One region of the Cohnella herbarum genome, then DNA from elsewhere that is predicted to be linked to it. Evidence: riboswitches for the same ligand, from Rfam matches in the RefSeq annotation. Region 1 holds a riboswitch; each other region holds the start of a gene.
What was found. A riboswitch is a leader RNA that binds a small molecule or an ion and turns the genes downstream of it on or off. The one in region 1 is predicted to bind cyclic di-AMP.

Region 1 (4,154 bases):
GGCAGAACCCACATGGACAAGATCTCGACGATGTTCGTCAGAGGATTCGGATTCTCGAACGGATGCGCCGAGTTCACTCCGAAGAATCCGCCGCCATTCGTGCCCAGATGCTTAATGGATTCCAATGCCGCTACCGGACCGATGGCAATGTTCTGCACTGCGCCTTCAAGCGTAGTCACGGTTAACGTCGGATCTAGCGTTAGCGGTACTTGCAGGGAGACAAGCAGCAATGTGACCACGACGGCCGCCGGAAGGAAAATACGGGTATGCGCTTTGACGAAATCTTCGAAAAAGTTCCCTAGCGTTTCTCCCTTGGTCGTAATCCCTCTAATAAACGCCATGGCAACCGAAAAACCGGTAGCGGCCGAGGTGAACATCATCATCGTGATAACGGCCATCTGCGAGAAATAGGACAAGCCGGATTCGCCGCTGTAATGCTGTAAGTTCGTATTCGTAATAAAACTGACGATGGTGTTAAAAGAAAGCGTCTGTTCCATGTTATCTATGCCGCTCGGATTAAACGGCAAGTACTTCTGCAGCCGCAAGATTAAGTATCCGACGGCCACGAGCACGATGTTGGTCAATAGAAAGCTTAAAGCGTACTTTTTCCATGTCATCCCGCTCCGGTTCTTAAGTCCGATCAGCAGGTAAATAAATCTTTCGAACGGTCCGAAAATGCGGTCTTGCCGGTTCGGTTCATTGGAGAATACGTGATAGACGTACGATCCGACCGGTTTCACGAGCAAGACAAGAACCGCGATCACGATAACGATTTGCAGAATGCCCATATAGCCTTTCCTCCTCTATCTTTATGACAACCGAGCGTCTCGTTCAAGACCGGCTATCGGTTGCACATGCAACGAACGGATTAGAACTTCTCTGGATTCACTAAGGCGTAAATTAAATATAGAAAGATGAATACGGTGAAGATCGATACGATGATCATTTTCGCTCGCCTCCCGCATCGTTGACGACCCGGTCGCACCAAGCCATAAAGCCGTAAAATATCGCGAACGTTGCCGCCAGCAGCAAAACCATATAAAGATCTAGCATGAAGCAGCCTCCTCAAAGGTTAATAGAACTAAACGTCTTACGATTTCAAATCGTCCGTAATAAGAAATCCGTAGTCTTGCGCGCCGCTGTGAATGACGTAATCGACGCCTAAGCTTTTGTATACGTTTCGGGGATTCTGGCTGCCCGTAATGACGTAAATCGGTTTGGATGTCCAACTCCGGCAAATCTGGACGTACCTGCAGCATAAATTCAAACTTTTCTCGAAAAGATATACTTTACCGACTCCGACCTCGGGGATTAACCAAGAATCTTCTTTGGTCGTATTTACCACAATAATGTGTTCAGCCCCGAGGCCTCTTATACGTTCGTATTCGGCCGTGTTATTAACGATCGCCGCATACGGGATATTTTTCTGCTTCAATAACTTCATGAATCGTTCGCCAGCAACATTAGGGGCCGATACGAGCACGACGTCCCGGTTAACCATTCCGTTCATCTCCTGTTCTCAGTCGAAAAAAGGCAACAAAAAAGAAGCCCAGTGAAGAGGAACTCTTCTCGTGGCTTCTTGGGCGCGGCTATAGAAGCCGTCTCCAATCACGATCATCGTTGCCTCTCTCGGTACGCTTACGAGGTTAGCTGTCGGATTCGGGCGTGAGAGTCGCCCTACCTTCCGGCCCGGAGCTGGAGCTCCTTGCCTTCCGGATTCACCCCATGAATTCCTCGTTCCGGAATCCGTTTGGTTCCCCCGCTTCCCGGTCTACTACCGGAAACTCAGCGATCAATAAACATAACAAAAACCGCAAGGAATAATCCCCTGCGGCCTATTCGGTCACAAGTTCATCATCCTCTCTCCACTGCGCGCGTCCATGAAACGACGATCGGTTGCACGCATCAACGCTTACGAGGTTAGCTGTCGGATTCGGGCGGTGAGAGTCGCCCTACCCGAAGCGGCCGCATCCTAGGTGCGGTCGCTTCGGGATTCACCCCGGACGGCGACGTTCGGCTCTCACACCGAATGAACGCCATCGATTGGTTCCCCCGTTTTCCCATTTCGGAAAACTCAGCGATTACGAATGGAACAATATCAAAATCATGAATCGAATATTACTCCTGCCCCCAACCTTTGTAAAGCAATCCCAATTCCGCCTGTAGAGCAAATTACGTCAACGTGGTAAATCGTACCGCTTACAATTGACGCGATCTCCAGAATACTCTTTTTATCTCTCTATTTCTCGGTTTTTAACAAAAGTCAGCATATATCCCGATCACCGTCCCGATCGCTTTTCAACCCGAAAACCGTGAATGAAAGCTAGAGCGAGCTTAAGCCTCCCAAATGCACGAAAGAAGTGGTTTTATCGGATTAAATATCCGTAATTTGCACGAAATCGCCATTAGGTGGACAGATTTGGAATTGCCTCTATATTTACAAAGCATCCCGACTGGAGTTATATTCGGATTTGTCTAACGCTGAATTCCTTAACGGGAAGCGGGGGAACCATCGCGGCCGCGGCCGCTGGGGTGAATCCGGAAGGATAATGATATCCGAAGGTAGGGCGACTCTCGCGCCCGAATCCGACAGCTAACCTCGCAAGCGTAATTTGAGAGAATTCAAGGAGTGCTTAGGATGGCGGAAGAAATCAGAATTACGAGCTTTCAATTGTATCTGTTCGAAGATCCCCGCGATTTACCCGATGGCGCATGCGCCAAAAACGACGCGAACTGCCGGTACGGTTTGCTCAGAATCTCCTGCTGTGGCCGGGTCGGATGGAGCGAATGCGTGCTGTCCGAGAACAAAAAGTATTTCGACTTAGCCCAATGGGCCGCTTTCCTGCAATATTTCCATAAGCCTACTTTAACGGAAGCCTATGAAACGGTAGATCATCTCCATGATAGATGGGGGGATACGAAATCGGAGCTGGTCCGATCGGCGCTGAACGATCTGAATTCCCAGTTTCAGAACGACAATAGCGGATCTCATCAACGCCGAGGGCCTTCCGCGTATCGCTACTCCATGGATCCCGCTTCATTAATGGAGCATTGTCGGGCTCATTATGAAATCGTGTAATTATAGTTTGGGCACGCTATGATTCGCCTCGCCGCGATCCCCCGGATCGCGGCTTTGACATGACATAAACGTTTGTTAACTAAGCCGCGGTGGAATCCTTTTCGAGCAAATGTTATGATACGAGAGGATATAGAGGACAAGGGGGATTTGAAATTGAAATCCGCAAAAATTCGATTTACCGTCTCGCTGCTTACGATCATTGCGTTATTGGCTATCGTAACGGGATGCGGCGGCAAGGAAAAAAATCAAACCGATGCATCGGCCACAGGTAACGGCGCGGCATCCACACAGGAGGCTTCCCCAATGAGCGAAGTAGACACATCCGGCGACAACCCGATCGTCACCATTGAAATGGACAGCGGCAAAATCATCAAAGTCGAGCTTTACCCTAAAGTAGCGCCGAATACGGTAAACAACTTTGTCTCCCTCGTGAACAAAGGCTTCTACGACGGCACGATCTTCCATCGGATCATCCCCGGCTTCATGATTCAGGGCGGCGACCCTGACGGTACGGGAATGGGCGGACCCGACTACTCGATCGCCGGAGAATTCACGCAAAACGGCTTCGAGAACAAGCTGAAACATACGGCCGGCGTTCTCTCCATGGCGCGCGCGCAAAATCCGGACAGCGCCGGATCGCAGTTCTTCTTGATGGTCGCGGACTCTCCGCATCTAGACGGAGCCTATGCCGCTTTCGGCAAAGTTACCGAGGGTATGGATGTCGTGAACGAGATCGTAGCGCTGCCTAGAAACTCCAACGATCGCCCGAACACGCCTCCGGTCATGAAGAAAGTGACCGTGGATACCCGCGGCGCCGCCGTTCCGGAACCGGAAATCATTAAGTAAATGCAAGAATAGAGCTTGAAGCTCTTTCTACCTAACAAGGATCACTCCTCGGTAAACCTTACCCTAAGAGTGATCCTTGTTTTATTTATGCAAATACCCGTGAACCCCAATTAGCAACTCCGCCGCTTCGGCGCGGGTTAGCAACACTTCCGGGTTAACCGGTTGCTACTTGCAAATGATTATTTGAGTTTGTTTAATTCTTCAATCGTAAGACCGGTGAGCTTCATTA
Region 2 (4,154 bases), 3.7 Mb from region 1:
CGGGTCATAAGGTTGTCCCAGCTTGGACACCAGCAGCAAGCGTACGTTCGTGAACACGTATCCTGCTAAAATAACAACGTCGGCCGGTTGCATGTACTCTTCTCCGGTCGGTACGTTAACGTACTTGATCCCGGTCGCTTTCTTGCCGTCGTGAATAATTTCCGTGACGTTAGAGAAGGTGCGCAGCTCGAACTTGCCCGTCTGTAGAGCGACCGGCAGCACGGTCACGACAGGATCGGCCTTCGATCCGTATTCGCAGCCGAAGCGCTCGCAGTACCCGCAATATTGGCATGCCGCCCGCTCGATGCCGTCCGGATTTGTGTATGCTTCGGATAGGTTCGCGGAAGGAATGTTGTAAGGGTGGTAACCGAGCTTCTTGGCGGATTCCGTGAATAGCTTCATGCCCGGCGTCTGTTTCATCGGACCCGTCGGGAACGGCTTTGACATCTGCGAGACATGTTCCGGAAGTTCCTTGTCCCCGGAGATGCCCGCCATCTGCTCGTATTTAACGAAATACGGCTCAAGCTCGCCGTACGTGATTCCCCAATCCCGTAGAGTCATTCCTTCGGGAATTTTACTCTTTCCGTAGCGCTCCACCGTCTTGGTATAGATTTCGAAATCATACGGTAGAAAACGGTAATATTGTCCGTTCCAATGGACGCCGGCCCCGCCGAGACCATCCCCCATTAAGAACGATCCGTACGTGCGCATCGGAAGCGCCCGTATTTTCTCCGTATTGCGGAAAGTAATGGTTTCCTTGGACAAGTCTTGCATCAACTCGTACCTCGTCGCATATCTCAGTTCATCATGGACGTGGTAATAGTCTTGGGTTCCTCGGCTTTTGCCGCGTTCTAACCCGACTACGTTGTGACCTGCCTTCGTCAACTCGGCGGCAATGATGCCGCCTACCCAGCCCATCCCAACGATGACGACATTCACTTTCGGAAGTTTATTCGCCATGCCACCTCCTCCTTAACCTAACTCAAGATGATCGTGCAAGCTGAGCGGTTCCATCTTGATGAACTCTTCTTTTTCGATCACGTCGTAATAGCTCATCTGATTGCCGGGGTAGTTCCGCATTTTCCAGCCGGCCATATTTTTGTTTCCGCCGTACAGAGGGTCCGAATACACGCCTTCGATCGTAAGATTGTGCAGTAAATTAAAGAACGCGGCCGCAGGCACGCCTTTGAGTTTGACTTCGTTTTTCTCGAAAGCCGTTAACACGGCGTCCTGCTCTTCCGGAGCGATCTTCGTAAAAGGCTTGTTATACGTGTCGGTGCTGTATTCATTCAGCGCATCGAGCCCGAGCGCCAGCAACTCTTTGCGCTTGAAGCTGAGTTGGTAACCTTGCGAAACTTCGGAAGGATAGAAAGGCGGCGACATGTAATCCCTGCTGTTGATTCCGTATGCGCTGGCCATCTGATGATCAATGAAGAAAGCGACTCCAAGCTCCTTCGCGCCCGGACCGAGTTCGTCCATCGGATAAATCCGTTCGGACGCCGCTTCCGTGATCAGAAACTGATCCTGCGTAAAGAACATTAAAGCTTGGTTATAGTCTCGGTCAGACGAAGGGGCCGGAGTTTCCGGATTCGCGGGTTTCTCTTCCTTGTCCGTCTTCTTTAGGCTAGAACCGATAATTCCGCCAATGACTCCGCCTACGACAACGCCTCCGATTGCCGTACCCGAATATTTAAGAAACCTTCTTCTCGATTCGTCCTGGGGCTTCTGCGATTGATCTTTAGCCAATTGGGGATCGTCCTCGCTTCCTGTAATGGAAAGGATATACCGAGATTGTTCCCTGAATATGGATTTTCATCCAAAAAGAAAATAAAATAAGACTCCTCCTATTGCGGATAGGAGAAGTCTTATTTTTAGTCTATATATCGTAGCAATTAGAGCTTAGAGCAGTTACGACGAGAGATTATCCGACGATAAACTGATATCCTACCCATTCATGATAACGATAAGGCTTGAATTGAACTTTGAAGGGGGAAGCTTCCCGCTCGAATCGTTCTTTGACAACCTTATCAACGATGACTACGCCGGTCGTCATACTGGCATATTCAATAGCGCTGACCATCGCTTCCCCGTAATACAAACTATTCGCGGGTAGTTTCAGGCCGGTTTGAAAACCGTATACCTCCCCCATGCTAATCCCGATGCCGCATTCAAAGTTCATGTCAATACCTTCCTTCTTCAATGAAGGATTGATGACATTCGCGACGGCATTTAGGATCTGAAACCCGCAAATACAGCTGTGACTGCCGGCATCCGGATCGGATATCGGGAAAATCGCGGTATAGGAATGGTGGTTGGCTTCGATCAGCTTGCCGCCCCAACCCGTAACGATCTGCGAGACGACGGAAACGAATCGGATAATGCCCTGCTGCGTCAAGGAAAGATCCGTCGCTTCGTCGCGGTTGCGACTTCCCGTATTCTCGACGGTCATGTGCAACACCGCGTGAAGTTCTTCCATCGGACTACGTTCCGGACCGGGAGTCTTACGCTCGACGATCAGCCGAGACTGTTCCATGAGAGTCGCATAAGTGGCTTTCACTGCATCCTCGTGAATCATACATCGCACCTCCTAAGTAGATGATTCTCTTGAATCGCGATCACGACGACAAAAAGACCCATAGCTTATCGAGAGGAGTCTCCGATAATTAGGGCCTTAAATAAACAGAAAGGACCCTAAAACGGAGGGTCCGAAGTGAAAAAATAATAAAACAGACCCATCTCCTGCTGACGAGGTTAGCTGACGGACTCGGGTAAGATGGTACCCTTCATTCCGAAGAATGATTCGCCCCTAATAACTGGTTCCCCCGCTTTTCGACCTATAGGTCGAAAACTAAGCGTACTATAATCCTAAGCTTACTTTGGCGGATTGTCAACCACTTAATAAACATCCATGTTGACTAAGTAACGTCGAGAAGCTAAAATAACATAATCACAGTATGATTTACCGCGACGAAACGTCTTAACGCTTGGCGGAAGAGATCAGTCCTCTCTCTTCCGCTATTCTTTATTCCGATACAAATGATGAAAAGATGAAAGGTGTTCGATTATGACGACAGATTATCGCATCCTGCTCTACTACAAATACGTGCCTATTTCCGATCCTGAAGCCTTTACGGCGGAGCACCTTCAGTTTTGCAAAGATCTTGGGATCAGAGGCCGTATTCTCATTGCCGAAGAAGGCATTAACGGCACGCTCTCCGGTACGATCGAACAGACGGATCGCTACATGGAAGCGATGCATGCACATCCGCTCTTCTCCGATCTTCTCTTTAAGATCGACGAATCGGCCGGCCATGCCTTCAAGAAGCTGTTCGTCCGGCACAAGAAGGAGCTTGTTACGCTCCGTTACGACAAGAAGCTCAATCCGCATACCGACGGCGGCGGAAGATTGACCCCGCAACAATGGCATGACCATCTCGATCGGGACGACGTGCTCATCTTGGACGGAAGAAGCAACTACGAATACGATCTCGGCCATTTTCGCAACGCGATCAAACCGGATCTCGAGACGTTCCGCGAATTTCCGGAATGGATCCGCAATAACCTCGCCGAGCATAAAAATAAACGGATACTCACTTACTGTACCGGCGGCATTCGTTGCGAAATGTTAACCGCCGTGCTTAAGAACGAAGGTTTCGACGACGTGTTCCAACTGGATGGCGGAATCGTCACGTACGGTCAAGATCCGGAAGTTCAAGGTCGAGGCTTCGACGGCAATTGTTACGTGTTCGATGAACGCGTCTCCGTGCGGATTAACCAAACCGACGAGCATACGCTTGTCGGCCAATGCCATCATTGCGGCGAGAAAACCGATCGTTATATTAACTGCAAGGACGATACTTGCCATCTTCAGCATTTGGTTTGCGATGAATGCGAAAGCAATAGTCGGGGGTATTGTTCCGAGGAATGCGAAACCCATGATCTGGCTACTTCGGGGTCCGTCCTGTAATCATTCGCGGTAGATCTGGAGGTTACGAGATGAAAGACGATTTGGACTTGTCTACCCGGAACAGAATCATGCAAATGCTGAAGACCGCCGGACAATTGACGACCAAGGACTTGACGGACCAGCTAGGAATTACGGGGATGGCCGTCAGGAGGCACATCTCGATTCTAGAACGGGATAACTTAATAGA
Region 3 (4,154 bases), 990 kb from region 1:
GTTATCGTTATAGGAGTTCACCAAGTATTGCATGGCGCGCCCGATCATTGCCTCGTTCCGTATATTCTCGCTCAGCAATAGCTGAAGCGCGGTCGTCGTTGCCAGAGCCGATGAGGCCGCGCACCGAAGATCCGGTTCCAATGCCCGACCGAATCCTCCGTCATCGTTCTGAAATTTCTCTAACTCGAGATAGACATCCTCAATAGAGCCCCGCTCGAACTCATATCGGAACAAAGCAGCCTCCAGCTTCCTTGCGCCGCCCGTTAATAAAAACTGCCGTGCTCTTCCAAACGCTTCCCTGCCAAGCTTTTTCGTCATGATTGCACGTTCTCCTTTATCGGAGCATAGATATCGAAGTCGAACTCATCGATCTCGTCCGCCGGCACGAGGAACGGATTGATCGGCTTCAAGCGATTGGCCTCGTATCCGTAAGAACCTTCGTTCATATCTCGCTCGTACCCTTCGGTCCGAAACCAATCGGTCAGAAAGGCGTAAGTCTCCTCTAACCTTTCTCTATTGCCTTTCACCGTTATTTTGGCGAACTTACGCCCGGGAATCGTTATCGTCTCCAACCCATCCGGAAGGTCATCAAAGCCGCCGACCTCCACTCCCGTCCATAACGTAGTCACGCCCGTCGACCATTGCCATTCCGGAATGATCACATGCCCGAATTCGTCGTTGCATACGGCGGGGTGGTTCTTCAACAGCTCTTGAACGCGTTGCCACGCTAATCTAACTTCTTTCCCATTGCACTCGCTTCGGATTACGGCGACTCTTAACGGTTGTTTTTGTTCGATGGATACCCGCAACGAAACCCCTCCCTTAAATTCGAATATTTACTTATCGACCTTGGCACACCATAATCAAGTTCCCGTCCGGATCTTTCAAGACGAAGAAGGATATTTCGCCATGCCGCTCTAGCTCTCCGTGAAATGTCATCCCTTGATCGGCGGCAAAATCGTAAGCGGAATCGATATCGTCGGTATCGAACATAAAGAGAATTTCGAATGCTTCATGATTGCGGTACCGGTTGTCGTCTAATAAAAGCGAAGCTCCACGCGTTACCGGAACGGAATAAACCGACTGCTTAACCGACTCTTCATCCAGTGGCACTCCAAGCAGTTCGCAGTACCAGCTTGCCGCTTTCTCCATATTCTTCACATTGACGAATACTCCGCCTATGTTAGCCTTCACCGGGCTGTCCGTAACGGGAAGCCCATACTCCTTGCCTCCGTCCGCGCTCCAACAAACCATGACGGCTTTTCCTTCCGGATCATAGAAATTAAAATACGCCATCCCATCGAAACGATGGGGTTCGGACAGCACTTGCGCCTTCCTGCAGATGTATGCGTAAGCACGATCGATGTCCGATGCCGCTAACATAACGAGCGGTTTCTCTTGCTGCCAGTCCGGATTGTTATGGTTGTTGGCATCCGAGTCGAGAACGAGCCCCGTACCGGGCAAATCAAACCAGTATACCGGACCTCCGTTCATCCGTTCCTCCATAATCGGTAATCCTAGCAGCTTGCTATACCACTCTGTCGCTCGCCTTAAATCCGTCACGTGGACGAACAAACTCGCCGCTCGATTTTCAATGGGCAACTCGTGTTTTCTACGAATAGAAAACCACAATTCCATGACCGAATCCGGGTTATCGTTGCCTTTGTACCGATCGTCATATAATTCGAAATGGACTCCGCCGGCCGGCTCGTAATCGGAATTCGGAAGCCAAGCGCTTTCGTAATATTGAAAGGCCTCTCCAATTTCATCAATAGGCCCTCTTCGCTGTATGACGCAGTACAGACCGCCTGCGAACGATTCGGCCACCATCCCCTCGGGGATATTCCCGATTGCGGCGACTCCTGCCCCGGCAATGTAATCGAAGGCTTGCCCCGGCATATCCTCCGGTCCGAATATACACATCCCGTAGCTTTTTCCGTCGAAATGGAGGATTTCTTCCCCGCGAGTGTTAAAGCGCTGCCAAAGCTTGCTGATTTCGTTTTTAGAATTCGGCGTATGATGCTTCGGCGTATACCGAATCTTCTCCCCTACTACGTTAAACGGTTCTTTCCACGCGATGCGCGCTTCGAGTTTCATTCTTTTGCTCCCTTCGATTTACGTGCAATGCCGGTTTAGTCTCGCCACCCTTATACGAATATACATTCGCCTTTTTTACTGGGAATTCCTGCTTAATGGATTATGAGAATAATATTATTTGAGATTCTAAACGCCGCCAAGTCAACAAAAACGGGCGTCGATCGTTCCGCTTGGCAGGATTTATGAAATGATTTCGCTTCCGCTAGCTGATAGACTTTGAGATATTCCAGCCGAAGTCCACAACGGACGCGGAGAACCCACCACCATGGGGTGAAGCCGCGCAACATGCGGCGGGGCAACTTTGGTCCTAACCCGACAGCTAACTCCGCAGGCAAACAAGGGAGGAACATCATTCATGAACAAGCATCACAAGCACAATAAAGGTCTGAAGAAGACTCTCATATTAGGTACGTTGGCACTCGCCGTATCCATTCCGACAGGCATTGGCGCAGCATCCGCGGCAGGCACGTCCGGAAGCAACTACGCGCAGACAACAACGATCACGCAAGTCACGAGCCGTCTAGGCATCGATCTGAACACGCTATTGCAACAAATCATGCAAGGCAAATATCCCGTCGTATCCAAACCCGGAACAGGCACGGAAAATTCGGGCAACGGTCAAGTGACGCAGCCTAGCAAACCGGGTACGGGTTCCGGCAACGGTCAAGTGACTCAACCGAGCAAGCCTAGCACCGGAACAGGTTCCGGTACAGGTAATGGAACGGGCGCAGGTTCTGGAACAGGCACAGGTTCTGGAACGGTTGCTACATCCGCTTACGCTACCGAAGTCGTATCTATCGTTAACCAAGAGCGCGCGAAAGCAGGCTTGAGCGCGTTGAAAATGTCGAATGCCACGCTAACGAAAATGGCGTTGGACAAAGCGAAAGACATGTACAATAACGGTTACTTCGACCACAATTCTCCGACTTACGGTTCGCCGTTCGACATGATGAAGCAATACGGAATCAGCTACAGATATGCCGGCGAGAATATCGCCAAAGGTCAGCGTACTCCGCAAGAAGTCATGACGGCATGGATGAACAGCTCCGGTCATCGCGCGAACATTCTGAGCGCGAACTTCACGACGATCGGCGTAGCTTATTATAACGGCGTATGGGTTCAAGAATTCATCGCATAGTAAAAACCGAAAAGGCATCGCGAACCGCCCATGCGGATTGCGATGCCTTTTTTTTTACATGAAACCATCAAACAATTCGTTTCAACTGAGCTTCTTGCTCAATCGACCTGGACGAGAGCAATTCGATGATCCGCTGCTGGCTCTCCTGAATAGCCTCATAACGCTTAACGCTCTCGTTTGTTTCCAGTACAGCCCGTTTAATCAGTTGAGAATCTTCTTCTAATGCTTCTAAGCGTGTTTCTACCTGATCTAACCGCGTCTCCACGTTCTCTAACCGCGTTTCCATTCGATCTAGCCGTACTTCTACCCGGTCTAACCGCTCTTCTACTCGATCTAACCGCTCTTCTACTCGATCTAACCGTGTTTCAATCCGCTCTAATCGTTGATGAACAGGCGCTAATTCTTCTCGAATAACGGATTGTAACATATCCTTTAATTCGTGATTCATTGTTCCAACTCCCATCATCCATGTACGGATGATTGTACCAGAAATTTGGTCGCCGTACGAATGAAATATGTTGCTTCCTGTAGAATAAAACATCCCATCCGTTCAAAGAACGAAATGGGATGGACAGGATCATGATCTATTTAAGACTTCAATACGTCATGGTCGACGTAACGCTCGCCATTGATCTCGCTAATGACGTTAATCGCGACTTTAGCGCCGTCTCCGGCGGTAATAATCGTGTGCATGCTAACTCCGGCCACGGTACCGGCAGCCCAGATATTGTCGATGCTCGTCTTGCCTTCCGGCGTGCAATCGACGATCGTCTTGATCCGCGGCTCCGTTCCCGGCTTCGTGCGAACGCCGCTAGCCTCGGCTGCGTCGACGAACATCCCCGTAGCCAGAATAACATGACCCGCTTCGTACGTTTCTCCCTCGGTCTCGATCTTGATGAAACCGTCCCCTGCCGTTAGC

Region 2: it holds a riboswitch for cyclic di-AMP, as region 1 does, so the genes downstream of both, HH215_RS07845 (hypothetical protein) here and HH215_RS27490 (hypothetical protein) in region 1, are expected to answer to the same signal.
Region 3: it holds a riboswitch for cyclic di-AMP, as region 1 does, so the genes downstream of both, HH215_RS31295 (CAP domain-containing protein) here and HH215_RS27490 (hypothetical protein) in region 1, are expected to answer to the same signal.

What each region holds. Positions count from the first base shown of each region.
Region 1 covers NZ_CP051680.1:6,468,047-6,472,200, reverse strand. The annotation lists gene kdpA (potassium-transporting ATPase subunit KdpA) at 1-788, opposite strand, end outside; gene HH215_RS37110 (potassium-transporting ATPase subunit F) at 869-946, opposite strand; gene HH215_RS27490 (hypothetical protein) at 1,091-1,501, opposite strand; cyclic di-AMP (ydaO/yuaA leader) riboswitch at 1,620-1,801, opposite strand; cyclic di-AMP (ydaO/yuaA leader) riboswitch at 1,895-2,090, opposite strand; cyclic di-AMP (ydaO/yuaA leader) riboswitch at 2,470-2,624, shown strand; gene HH215_RS27485 (hypothetical protein) at 2,639-3,079, shown strand; gene HH215_RS27480 (peptidylprolyl isomerase) at 3,233-3,925, shown strand; gene HH215_RS27475 (Rpn family recombination-promoting nuclease/putative transposase) at 4,105-4,154, opposite strand, start outside.
Region 2 covers NZ_CP051680.1:1,779,091-1,783,244, forward strand. The annotation lists gene HH215_RS07835 (GMC family oxidoreductase) at 1-960, opposite strand, end outside; gene HH215_RS07840 (gluconate 2-dehydrogenase subunit 3 family protein) at 973-1,746, opposite strand; gene HH215_RS07845 (hypothetical protein) at 1,922-2,575, opposite strand; cyclic di-AMP (ydaO/yuaA leader) riboswitch at 2,728-2,865, opposite strand; gene trhO (oxygen-dependent tRNA uridine(34) hydroxylase TrhO) at 3,065-3,967, shown strand; gene HH215_RS07855 (helix-turn-helix transcriptional regulator) at 3,997-4,154, shown strand, end outside.
Region 3 covers NZ_CP051680.1:7,457,149-7,461,302, reverse strand. The annotation lists gene HH215_RS31310 (hypothetical protein) at 1-318, opposite strand, end outside; gene HH215_RS31305 (GyrI-like domain-containing protein) at 315-809, opposite strand; gene HH215_RS31300 (VOC family protein) at 841-2,097, opposite strand; cyclic di-AMP (ydaO/yuaA leader) riboswitch at 2,316-2,446, shown strand; gene HH215_RS31295 (CAP domain-containing protein) at 2,453-3,235, shown strand; gene HH215_RS31290 (hypothetical protein) at 3,303-3,683, opposite strand; gene HH215_RS31285 (FAD-dependent oxidoreductase) at 3,824-4,154, opposite strand, start outside.